Cereibacter sphaeroides 2.4.1: one gene and its partner. The protein of the gene in region 1 binds, or shares a complex with, the protein of each later gene. Links are inferred from orthologs where the notes say so. Each region holds a gene or a part of one and is shown in the gene's direction. Other genes may lie near its edges.

The links.
Region 2: the proteins of RSP_RS11875 (region 1) and dnaN are in contact, whole or in part, in a cryo-EM structure (PDB 8GIZ), measured with the Escherichia coli proteins. The link is inferred for Cereibacter sphaeroides 2.4.1 from one-to-one orthologs.

Annotation. Positions count from the first base shown.
Region 1 is NC_007493.2:2,452,405-2,460,552, forward strand. The notes cover bases 3,201-6,096. They hold RSP_RS11875 (DNA polymerase III subunit gamma/tau), read left to right. Parts: upstream 3,201-3,722; coding sequence 3,723-5,471; downstream 5,472-6,096. Other genes in these bases: RSP_RS11865 (bifunctional 2',3'-cyclic-nucleotide 2'-phosphodiesterase/3'-nucleotidase), read left to right, coding at 3,201-3,400; RSP_RS11880 (YbaB/EbfC family nucleoid-associated protein), read left to right, coding at 5,484-5,828; recR (recombination mediator RecR), read left to right, coding at 5,830-6,096. Also shown: RSP_RS11855 (SRPBCC family protein), read right to left, coding at 1-282; nudC (NAD(+) diphosphatase), read right to left, coding at 320-1,273; more of RSP_RS11865, read left to right, coding at 1,508-3,200; more of recR, read left to right, coding at 6,097-6,429; OpgC domain-containing protein, read right to left, coding at 6,508-7,728; RSP_RS11895 (DUF1013 domain-containing protein), read right to left, coding at 7,924-8,148. UniProt on the Escherichia coli protein: Part of the beta sliding clamp loading complex, which hydrolyzes ATP to load the beta clamp onto primed DNA to form the DNA replication pre-initiation complex.
Region 2 is NC_007493.2:3,111,359-3,114,233, forward strand. It holds dnaN (DNA polymerase III subunit beta), read left to right. Parts: upstream 1-816; coding sequence 817-1,935; downstream 1,936-2,875. Other genes in the region: dnaA (chromosomal replication initiator protein DnaA), read left to right, coding at 1-699; recF (DNA replication/repair protein RecF), read left to right, coding at 2,003-2,875. UniProt on the Escherichia coli protein: Confers DNA tethering and processivity to DNA polymerases and other proteins. Acts as a clamp, forming a ring around DNA (a reaction catalyzed by the clamp-loading complex) which diffuses in an ATP-independent manner freely and bidirectionally along dsDNA.

The DNA of each region.
Region 1 (8,148 bases):
CGCGAGCGTCAGATCCGCCCGCAGGGAGTGGCCGGTGGCCTCCATCAGCAGCTTCTGGTCCGGCTCGATGCCCACGAGGCGCATCTCCACCTCCCGCGTCCGGCCGTGGTAGTCGAAGCGGACGAGCCAGCCCGTGCCGGGACCCTCCTCGGGCGTCCCGTCGAGCCTCCGGACCGTCACGCCGCGCTGCGAGGCCGCGCGCTCCCAGTTGCCGAAGTCCGACAGCTGCCTCCAGACGAACCGGATCGGCGCCTCGACTTCCTGGCTGGTGCTCAGTCGCATGGTCTCTCCCCTTCCGCGTCCCGCGGCGCTTTTCGCGTCAATCCAGACGGTCCGCAAGCCAGTTGGAGATCAGGAAGTGCGCGATGGCGCCTTTGCGCGCAGGCCGGACCTCGGGATGACGCCCCGCCATCACCGTCACCATCTCCTCGCGCGTGATCCAGCGCGCATCCTCGAGCTCCACCGGATCGAGCGTGATGACATCGGTGAGGGCGATCCCGTGGCAGCCCATCATGAGCGAGGCCGGGAAGGGCCAGGGCTGGCTCGCCAGATAGCGCACCGGGCCCACGGTCACGCCCGCCTCCTCCATCACCTCGCGGCGCACGGCGGCCTCGATCGTCTCGCCGGGCTCGACGAAGCCCGCGAGGCAGGAATAGACCCCCTCGGGCCAGCCCGGCGACCGGCCGACCAGCGCGCGGTTGCCATGGGTCACCAGCATGATGACCACCGGATCGGTGCGGGGGAAATGCTGCGCGCCGCAGGCGGTGCAGCGGCGGTGCCAGCCGCCCTCGGAGGGTGCCGAAGGCGCGCCGCAGGTCGAGCAGAAGCGATGGCTGCGGTGCCACTGCACGAGCGCCTTGGCGGTGGCGGCCAGCTCCGCCTCGCGCGGCGAGAGCGCGAGCATCAGGCCGCGCAGGTCGCCGAAGCCCGGCGCGCCCGGCAGGGCGGGATGCGACTGGAACCCCGGATCGAAGAACCCGCCCTGAACAGCCTCGGCGCCGGCCTCGGGCGACCAGTGCGAGATGTCGGCCGCAAAGCGGGGCGCCTCGCCGTCGAGCCCGAGAAAGATCGGCTCCTCCGCCCCGGCCAGCACGGGATGGCCGGGCGGAAGCCAGCCCAGCGCGCCTTCCTCGGCGCAGAGCGGACGGCCGCGCCAGATCGGCAGGACACAGTCGCCCGCCAGAAGCCGCGCGAGACTTGCGGCATCGCCCCTCAGCCGGCCGGCCCGGTCGAGCCCCGACCCTCCGAAGGTCACTGTCTCCGCGATCCGCATGCCGCCGCTCCTCCAGATCCGGCGGTCCGGCCGCCCCGGGCCGTCATGCCATGCCGCGCGGCAGGGGCCAAGGGTCGGACGGCGAAGATGCCATGGCCGGGGGGCTGGAACATCCCGGCCGCGCGGCCTAGCCTCGGCCCCGGCGATACCCATGCCTGTCGCGCGACCGCTTCGGAAGCCGCGGCGGGCGCAGGAATGCCGGGCAGGGCCGCGCCGAAGAAGGAAGTCCGGGGCATGAGACGAGAGGACGATCACCGCGAGAGGCGGCCGCAGGTGCTGGCGGAGCCGCCCGCAGACCCGGCCCGGCTCCGGCTGCGCCTGCTCGCCACGACGGACCTTCATGCCGAGATCCTGCCCTACGACTATCATGCCGACCGGCCGGCGCCGGGGCTGGGCCTCGCCACCACCGCGACCCTCATCGCCGAGGCGCGCGCCGAAGCCACGAACACGCTGCTCTTCGACAATGGCGATCTGCTGCAGGGCACGCCGATGGGCGATCTCTGGGCGCAGCGGGCGCCCGAAGGGATCCATCCCCTGATCGCGGCCATGAAGGCCCTCGGCTACGATGCGGCGACGGTCGGCAACCACGACTTCGACTACGGTCTGGATCATCTCGACCGCACGCTCGCCGACGCGACCTGGCCCGTCGTCTCGAGCAATGCGTTGCTGACGCTCGGAGCCGAGCCTGCGGCAGACCGGACGCTGCTGCCCCCGGCGGCGATCCTCGACCGCGAGATGATCGACGAGGCGGGGCAGCCGCACCGTCTGCGGATCGGGGTGCTGGGCCTCCTGCCGCCGCAGGTGCCGGTGTGGAACCGCGCCGTGCTGGGCGACCGGCTGCAGGTGCGCGACATCGCCGAGGCGGCGGCGGGCCATCTGGCGGCGCTTCGGGCCGAGGGCTGCGATCTCGTCGTGGCGCTCTGCCATTCGGGGATCGGCGCGCCCGAGGCCCAGCCCGAGCAGGAGGATGCGGCGCTGCCCGTGGCGGCGCTCGAGGGGATCGACGCGGTGGTGACGGGCCACAGCCACCTCGTCTTTCCCGCGCCGGGCTTCCCGCCGCGGCCCGGAGCCGATGCCACGCTGGGGCGGCTCGCGGGCAAGCCCGCCGTAATGGCCGGCGCCCGCGGCTCGCATCTGGGGGTGATCGATCTCCTGCTGGCCCGGGACGCCCAAGGCTGGCGCGTGGCGGAGGCGCAGGTCGAGGCCCGCCCGGTGCGGCGCGCGGGAAGCCCCGTGCAGGCCTGCCCGAAGCTCACCGCGCTTGCCGCGCCCGCCCATGCCGAGACCCTCCGCCACATCCGCCGCCCCATCGGCCACTCGACGGTGCGGATCGCGAGCCATTTCGCCCTCGTGGCGCCCACGGCCTCGCTGTCGCTCGTAGCCGAGGCGCAGGCCGCCCATCTGGCAGAGCACATCGCGGGAAGCCCCCTCGCGGGCCTGCCGATCCTGTCGGCGGCGGCGCCCTTCAAGGCGGGGGGGCGCGCCGGGCCTGCCCATTACAGCGACGTGCCGGCTGGACCGCTCGCGCTGCGCCATGCGGTCGATCTCTATATCTACCCGAACCTCATCGCCGCCGTCCGGCTGACCGGCGCCCAGATCGCGGAATGGCTCGAGCGGGCCGCGAGCCTCTTCGCCCGGATCGAACCGGGGGGAGTCGACCAGCCGCTCCTCGATCCCGAGATGCCGAGCTACGGCTTCGACCCGATCCAGGGACTGACCTTCTCGATCGACTTGGCCCAGCCCGCGCGCTACGACGCCCACGGCCGGATCGTCCGCCCCGAGGCGCGGCGCATCCTCGACCTGCGCTGGCAGGACCGGCCGCTGGACCCGACGCAGCCCTTCGCGGTGGCCACCAACAGCTACCGCGCCGCCAGCTGCAGCCGGCAGTTCGGCCCCCTGCCGACCTGGATCGGCACCGAGCCGATCCGCGACATCCTGAGCCGCCACATCTCCCGGACCTCGCCGCTGGCCCCCGAGGTGCCCCGCTTCTGGCGCTTCCGGCCGATGCCCGGCACCACGGCGATCTTCGAGACGGCCCCCGCCCCGGCCGAGCCGCCGCCCTTCCTCGATCTGACCCGGCTCCCTTCCTCGCCTGCGGGGTTCTCGCGCTTCCGCCTCGCCCTCTGACGGCCGCGCGCGATGCCCCGCCTGCGGCCGCGGGGCGCTTGCAAATGCCCCCGGCCCGGCCTATATCGGCCGCGAGAGGTTGGCGCGGGCAGGCGCCTCGCCAACCCGGTCAGGTCCGGAAGGAAGCAGCCGTAACGAGCCCCGTCTGGGTCGATGTCCAGCCTCTCACCTTTCCCCGATCATGCAGCGAAAGATCCCGGTTCCGTGAGGCTTGCGCAGGCAGCGCCTCCACGCGCGGGCTGCATTGCGCCTGCCCCTTCGGGTGGACGCCGCTCCTCCCCCGCCCTAATCTCGGGGCTGACCCCGAATCCGCCGAGGCCCGATGTCCGACACACCCGAGCAAGGCTATCAGGTCCTTGCCCGCAAATACCGCCCGCAGACCTTCGCCGACCTGATCGGTCAGGACGCGATGGTGCGCACGCTGAAGAACGCCTTCGCGGCGGACCGGATCGCCCATGCCTTCGTGATGACCGGCGTGCGGGGCGTGGGCAAGACGACCACGGCGCGGATCATCGCCAAGGGGCTGAACTGCGTGGGCCCGGACGGCACCGGCGGCCCCACGACCGAGCCCTGCGGCCAGTGCGAGCCCTGCCGCGCCATTTCCGAAGGCCGCCATGTCGACGTGATGGAGATGGACGCCGCCTCGCGCACCGGGGTGGGCGACATCCGCGAGATCATCGACTCGGTCCACTACCGGGCCGCCTCGGCGCGCTACAAGATCTACATCATCGACGAGGTCCATATGCTCTCGACCAGCGCGTTCAACGCGCTGCTCAAGACGCTCGAGGAACCGCCCGCCCATGTGAAATTCATTTTCGCCACCACCGAGATCCGCAAGGTGCCGGTCACGGTGCTGTCGCGCTGCCAGCGGTTCGACCTGAAGCGGATCGAGCCCGAGGTGATGATGGCCCACCTCTCCCGCGTGGCGGGGAAAGAGGGCGCAGAACTCACCCGCGATGCGCTGGCGCTCATCACCCGTGCGGCCGAAGGGTCGGTGCGCGACGCGATGAGCCTGATGGATCAGGCCATCGCGCACGGGGCGGGCGAGACCACCGCCGATCAGGTGCGCGCGATGCTGGGGCTGGCCGACCGCGGCCGCGTGCTCGATCTCTTCGATCTGGTGATGAAGGGCGAGGCGGCAGCGGCGCTGGCCGAACTCTCCGGCCAATATGCCGACGGGGCCGACCCGATGGCCGTGCTGCGCGATCTGGCCGAGATCACGCACTGGATCTCGATCATCAAGATCAGCCCCGAGGCGGCCGAGGATCCGACCACGCCGCCCGACGAACGCACACGGGGGCTCGAGATGGCGGAGCGGCTGCCGATGCGGGTGCTGACCCGCATGTGGCAGATGCTGCTCAAGGCCATCGAGGAGGTCTCGCTGGCGCCGAACGCCATGATGGCGGCCGAGATGGCGGTGATCCGCCTGACCCATGTGGCCGATCTGCCCGATCCCGAGGCGCTGATCCGCAGGCTCCAGTCCGAGCCGCGGCCCGGCCCGGGCCCGGGCGGCGGCGTTCAGGCGGGCACGCAGGCGGCGCCTGCCGCGCCGATGGCGCGGATGCAGGCTGCCCCGCCGCGCGCCGCGCACCCGGCGCCGCAGGCCTCGGGGGCCGCCACGGCCGTGGCCCTCGCTCCCGGCACCCTCCCCTGCCAGAGCTTCGAGCAGATGGTCGAGCTGATCCGGCAGAAGCGCGACATGAAGCTCTTGTACGAGGTCGAGACCGGCGTGCGCCTCGTCCGCTTCGCCCCGGGGCGGATCGAGTTCGAGCCGGCACCCGACGCCGCCCCCGATCTTGCCGCGCGGCTGTCGCAGCGGCTGCAGGGCTGGACCGGCGGGCGCTGGGGCATCTCGGTCGTCTCGGGCGGCGGCGCGCCGACGCTCGCCGAAGAGCGCGACAAGGGGCGCCTTGAAGAAGAGGCGCGCGCACTGGAAAACCCACTCGTCCAGGCGGTGATGGCCGCCTTCCCGGGCGCGCGGATCGCCGAGATCCGCAGGCTCGAGGAACAGGCCGCGGCCGAGGCTCTGCCCGAGGTCGAGGACGAGTGGGACCCGTTCGAGGACAATTGAGAGGAGCAACGAATGCTGAAGGGTTTGGGCGGTCTTGGCGACATGGCCAAGATGATGAAGGCCGCGCAGGGATTCCAGGAGAAGATGGCGCAGCTTCAGGAAGATCTGGGCGGCATGACCGTCGTGGGCGAATCGGGCGCGGGTCTCGTGCGCGCCACGGCGACCGCCAAGGGCGAGCTGACCGGCCTCGAGATCGACCCGTCGATCTTCGTCGCCTCGGAGAAGGAAGTGGTCGAGGATCTGATCCTCGCCGCGATCAAGGATGCCCAGTCCAAGGCCTCGGAACGGGCCAAGGAAGAGATGGGCAAGCTAACGGAAGGCCTCGGCCTGCCGCCGGGCATGAAGCTGCCCTTCTGACATGGCCGAAGCCCCCGGCGACATCGAGCGTCTGATCGAGCTGATGGCGCGGCTGCCGGGGCTCGGGCCCCGCTCCGCCCGCCGGGCGGTGCTTCTGATGCTGAAGAAGCGGGGGGCCGTCATGGCCCCTCTGGCACAGGCCATGGCCGAAGTCGCGACCAGCGCGCGCGATTGTGTGCGCTGCGGCAACATCACGAACGCCGATCTCTGCGGGATCTGCCGCGACGAGCGCCGCGCCACGGGCGAGCTCTGCGTGGTGGAGGATGTGGCCGACCTCTGGGCGCTCGAGCGCGCAGGCGCCTTCCGCGGCCGCTATCATGTGCTGGGCGGCGTTCTCTCGGCGCTGGATTCGGTCGGCCCCGAGGAGCTGCGCATCCCCCGCCTCGCCGAGCGGGTGCGCGAGGAGGGCATCTCCGAGGTGATCCTCGCGCTCAATGCAACGGTGGACGGCCAGACCACGGCCCATTACATCGCCGACGTGCTCGAGCCTTCGGGCGTGCAGGTCACGTCGCTGGCCCAGGGCGTGCCCATCGGCGGCGAGCTCGACTATCTCGACGACGGCACCATCGGTGCCGCCCTCCGCGCCCGCCGGCGGTTCTGAGGGCCGGCCCCGAACCGTCTCTGCCCCCGAACCACCTGTCAAATCCCCGGAGCGGCCGCCTGCCCCCCGGGGTGCGGGTCACGCGCTCGCAGGTACGAGCCTCGAGACGGTCCGGTCGACGGGGCGCTGCATCCCCCGCACGAGGCGCTGGAAGCCGGTCGCAATGCGCGTCCAGACCCGGCTGGCCTCGGGCGAGACCGGGGTCATCAGCCGCAGGAAGAGCCAGCTCTGCCCCAGCATGATCGCGAAGAAGACAAGCGCGAGCGGCAGGCCGCCTCCCAGCGCGGGCAGCCGCTCGGGCGCGAGATAGAGCAGGATGTTGCCGAAGGAGAAGGTGAAGAGGCTGGTCCGCCCGAGGAACAGGACGGGCTTGCCCCACCGCCGCCCCAGCCGGTCGAAGAGCAGCACCGCCAGCAACACCTCAAGAAGCGTGGCCGTGAGGCCGATGGCGGCATAGATCGGATGGTTGTCGTTGCGCAGGCTCATGTCGGCGATCGCCACGACGGTCTGGTAGGGCGCCTGCCAGTTCCATAGCGCCGCCGAGGCACCGGCCGTCGTGGCCAGCATCAGCCCGAGCACGAGCGCGCCGCGGCGCCGCTCGGACGCCTCTGCGGACAGGAGGAGCCGCACGCCGCGCCCGAGGATCATGCCCGCCGCGACCAGCGCGAGCCCGTGCAGCACCGACGGGCCGCCCGCCTCGCTGGTGCCGCCATAGAGGAAGCTCGCGGGCTTCTGGAGGTAGTCGCGCCCGAAGAGCAACGGCGGCTCCGGCAGCTGGGCCAGCAGCGGATGGGCGGCGGGCACCGCCACCGCAAAGAGGAGCACCGCGCCGAGCCCGTGGCGGAGCCGCATCCGCAGGAGCAGGGGCGCGGCGAGGAGGGCCAGGGCGTAGAACTTCAGGATATCCGCATAGGGCGTCACGCCCAGCATCAGGAGGCAGCGGATCGTATAGCCCAGCGACTGACCGCCCGAGACATGCAGCGCGATCACCGTCAGCGCATAGAGCAGGTAGCATTGCAGCGCCCGCGTCCAGAGCTGCCGGGTAGCCGCCTCGGCCCCGCCCGCAGCGAAGCGCGGCGCATAGACGATCTCGAGCATCGCGCCGAACAGGCAGATGAAGGTCACCGGCGCGGTCTGGATCGCGAAGCGGGTGAAGGTGGCGGTCGGGCCGTGCCACGCCTCGAACACGTCGAACTGGATCAGCGTATGGCTCAGCATGGCCAGCATGATCGCGAGCGAGCGGGTCACGTCCACGCCGTTGATGCGCGCGGCGGAACTCCGGGAAGGATTGGGCGGCATGGTCGGTCCTGCATTGGGGGCGGCTACGCGACCGGAAGTGGCGGAGCCCCCTGCCGGGAGGGAAATGGTCACATCAATCGACGCGGCTCAAACGGGAACAACCGCCCGAGGGCGGTTGTTCCCGTGGTCGCTCATCGAAGCGCCCCCATCAATGCAAAAGCCTGCTGCGCCGCAGAATGAGCGGTAGACTGCCGATCAGCGGGCCGGATCCTCGTCTTCTTCCTCGTCCGCATCGTCGCCGTGCGGCAGATTGAAGAAGGAATCGGCATCCGAGAAATCGGCGGGACGCTTTTCTTCCTCGCTGCGACCGAACTGCTCAAGGCCCGAGGGCATCCGCGGCTCGTCCGGCATCGAGAGCGACTGTTCGGTGGAGACGAGCTTGCGCCGCTCGTCGTCGCTCATCACCACGCCTTCGGCGGC
Region 2 (2,875 bases), 660 kb from region 1 along the record:
GCTGGCAAGGACTCGACGCAGGAAGAGTTCTTCCACACGTTCAACGCGCTGGTGGACCAGAACAAGCAGATCGTCATCTCGGCCGACCGCGCGCCGGGCGAGATCAAGGATCTCGAGGAGCGGATCAAGAGCCGCCTGCAATGCGGCCTCGTGGTGGACCTGCATCCCACCGACTACGAGCTGCGTCTGGGCATCCTCCAGCAGAAGGCCGACTTCTACCGCGAGCAGTACCGCGGCCTCGTGATCGCCGACGGTGTGCTCGAGTTTCTGGCGCACCGCATCACCACGAACGTCCGCGTGCTCGAAGGGGCCCTCACCCGCCTCTTCGCCTTCGCAAGCCTCGTGGGCCGCGAGATCACGCTCGATCTGGCACAGGACTGTCTGGCCGACATCCTGCGCGCCTCGGACCGCAAGGTCACGATCGAGGAAATTCAGCGCAAGGTGGCGGAACATTACAACATCCGCCTGTCGGACATGATCGGCCCGAAGCGCCTGCGCACCATCGCCCGGCCGCGCCAGGTGGCCATGTATCTGGCCAAGCAGCTCACGCCCCGCTCGCTGCCCGAGATCGGCCGTCGCTTCGGGGGCCGCGATCACACCACGATCATGCACGGGGTGCGCAAGATCGAGGAACTGATGGCGACCGACTCGCAGCTGGCCGACGATCTGCAACTGCTGCGCCGTCTGCTGCAGGCCTGAGCCTGTGGCCCGGGGGGCGCTTGACGCTCCCCGCAATCCATCCATAGTCGGGAAAAATCTTGAGGTTCGGTGCGAAACCGGGCAGTTTCGGCGTCCGCGTCAAGAAGGGGTGAGGGAATGAAGATCAGCATCGAGCGCGGGGCTCTGCTCAAGGCCGTGGGTCAGGCCCAGTCGGTCGTCGAGCGTCGAAACACGATTCCGATCCTCGCGAACGTCCTGATCGAGGCCGAAGGCGACACCGTGTCCTTCCGCGCGACAGACCTCGACATCGAAGTGGTGGACCGCACGCCCGCGGTGGTCGAGCGTGCGGGCGCCACCACCGTCTCGGCGGTCATGCTGCACGAGATCGTCCGCAAGCTGCCTGATGGCGCGCTTGTGGGCCTGTCCGAGGACCCGGCCTCGGGGCGGCTCACGGTGACGGCGGGCCGGTCGGTCTTCAGCCTCGCGACCCTGCCCAGGGAAGATTTTCCGGTGATGGCGAGCTCGGAATACAGCTCGACCTTCAAGGCGCCGGCCCCCGTGCTGCGGCGGCTGTTCGACAAGGCCAAATTCGCGATCTCGACCGAGGAGACACGCTATTACCTCAACGGCGTCTACATGCATGTGGCGACGGGCGAGGAGGGGTCGGTTCTGCGCTGCGTGGCGACCGACGGCCATCGGCTGGCGCGGATCGATGCGGCCCTGCCCGAGGGGGCGCAGGGTATGCCCGGGGTGATCGTGCCGCGCAAGACCGTGAACGAGCTGCGCAAGCTGCTGGACGATGACGAGGTGGAGATCGCAGTCTCGGTCTCGGAGACGAAGGTGCGCTTCGCCACCCCGCAGATCACCATGACCTCGAAGGTCATCGACGGGACCTTCCCCGATTACAGCCGCGTGATCCCGACCGCGAATGCGCGCCGGCTCGAGGTGGATGCCCAGGAATTTGCCAAGGCCGTGGACCGGGTGGCCACCGTCTCGTCGGAACGGTCGCGGGCGGTGAAGCTCTCGCTCGACGAGGACCGGCTGGTTCTGTCGGTCAATGCGCCCGACTCTGGCGCGGCCGAAGAGGAGCTGGCGGTGGCCTACGGCGACGAGCGGCTGGAGATCGGCTTCAACGCCAAATATCTCCTCGAGATCGCGAGCCAGGTGGACCGCGAGAATGCCGTCTTCCTGTTCAATTCCTCGGGCGATCCGACGCTGATGCGCGAAGGCAACGACATGTCGGCGGTCTATGTCGTGATGCCGATGCGCGTGTGACGAAGGGCGCGCGGGGGCGCTGCCCCCGCACCCCCGGGATATTTTCCCCAGAATGAAAGGAGAAGGGATGCGCGGGCTTGCCGTCACATCCCTCGCTCTCTCGCACTTCCGCTCGCATCGTGCGGCGCGGATGGGGTTCGACGGGCGGCCGGTGGCCTTCGTGGGGTCGAACGGAGCAGGCAAGACCAACCTGCTCGAGGCGATCTCGCTGCTTTCGCCGGGGCGGGGGTTGCGGCGCGCGGCGGCCGACGAGATCGCGCGGCGGCCCGAGGCGCTCGGCTGGAAGGTGGCGGCCGCGGTGACGGGCCTTCATTCCGGGCATGAGATCGAGACCTGGGCCGAGGGTGGCGGCGCTCGGCAGGTGCGGGTCGATGGCAAGGCCGCGACGCAGGTGATGCTCGGGCGGCTGCTGCGCATCGTCTGGCTGGTGCCTGCGATGGACCGGCTCTGGACCGAAGCCGCGGAGGGGCGGCGGCGCTTTCTGGACCGGGTGGCGATGAGTTTCGCGCCCCATCATGCCGAGGCGGTGCTCGATTACGAGAAGGCCATGCGCGAGCGGAACCGGCTCCTGAAGGAGCAGGTGGCCGATGCCCACTGGCATGGCGCGCTCGAGGGGCGGATGGCCGAGGCCGCGCGGGCGATCCGGGCGCACCGGGACGAGGCGGTGGCGCGTCTGATGGCGGCGCAGGGGGCGGCCGAGACGGCCTTTCCGAGGGCGATGCTGTCCGTGGCCTCGGACGATCCCGAGGATCTCGGCGCCGCCTGGGCCGAGGGGCGGCGGCGCGACATGGCCGCGGGGCGGACGCTGGTGGGGCCGCATCGCGCGGATCTGACGGCGATCTATGCAGCCAAGGACGTTCCTGCCGCGCAATGCTCGACGGGCGAGCAGAAGGCGCTTCTCATCTCGCTCATTCTTGCCAATGCCCGCGCGCTGGCCGAA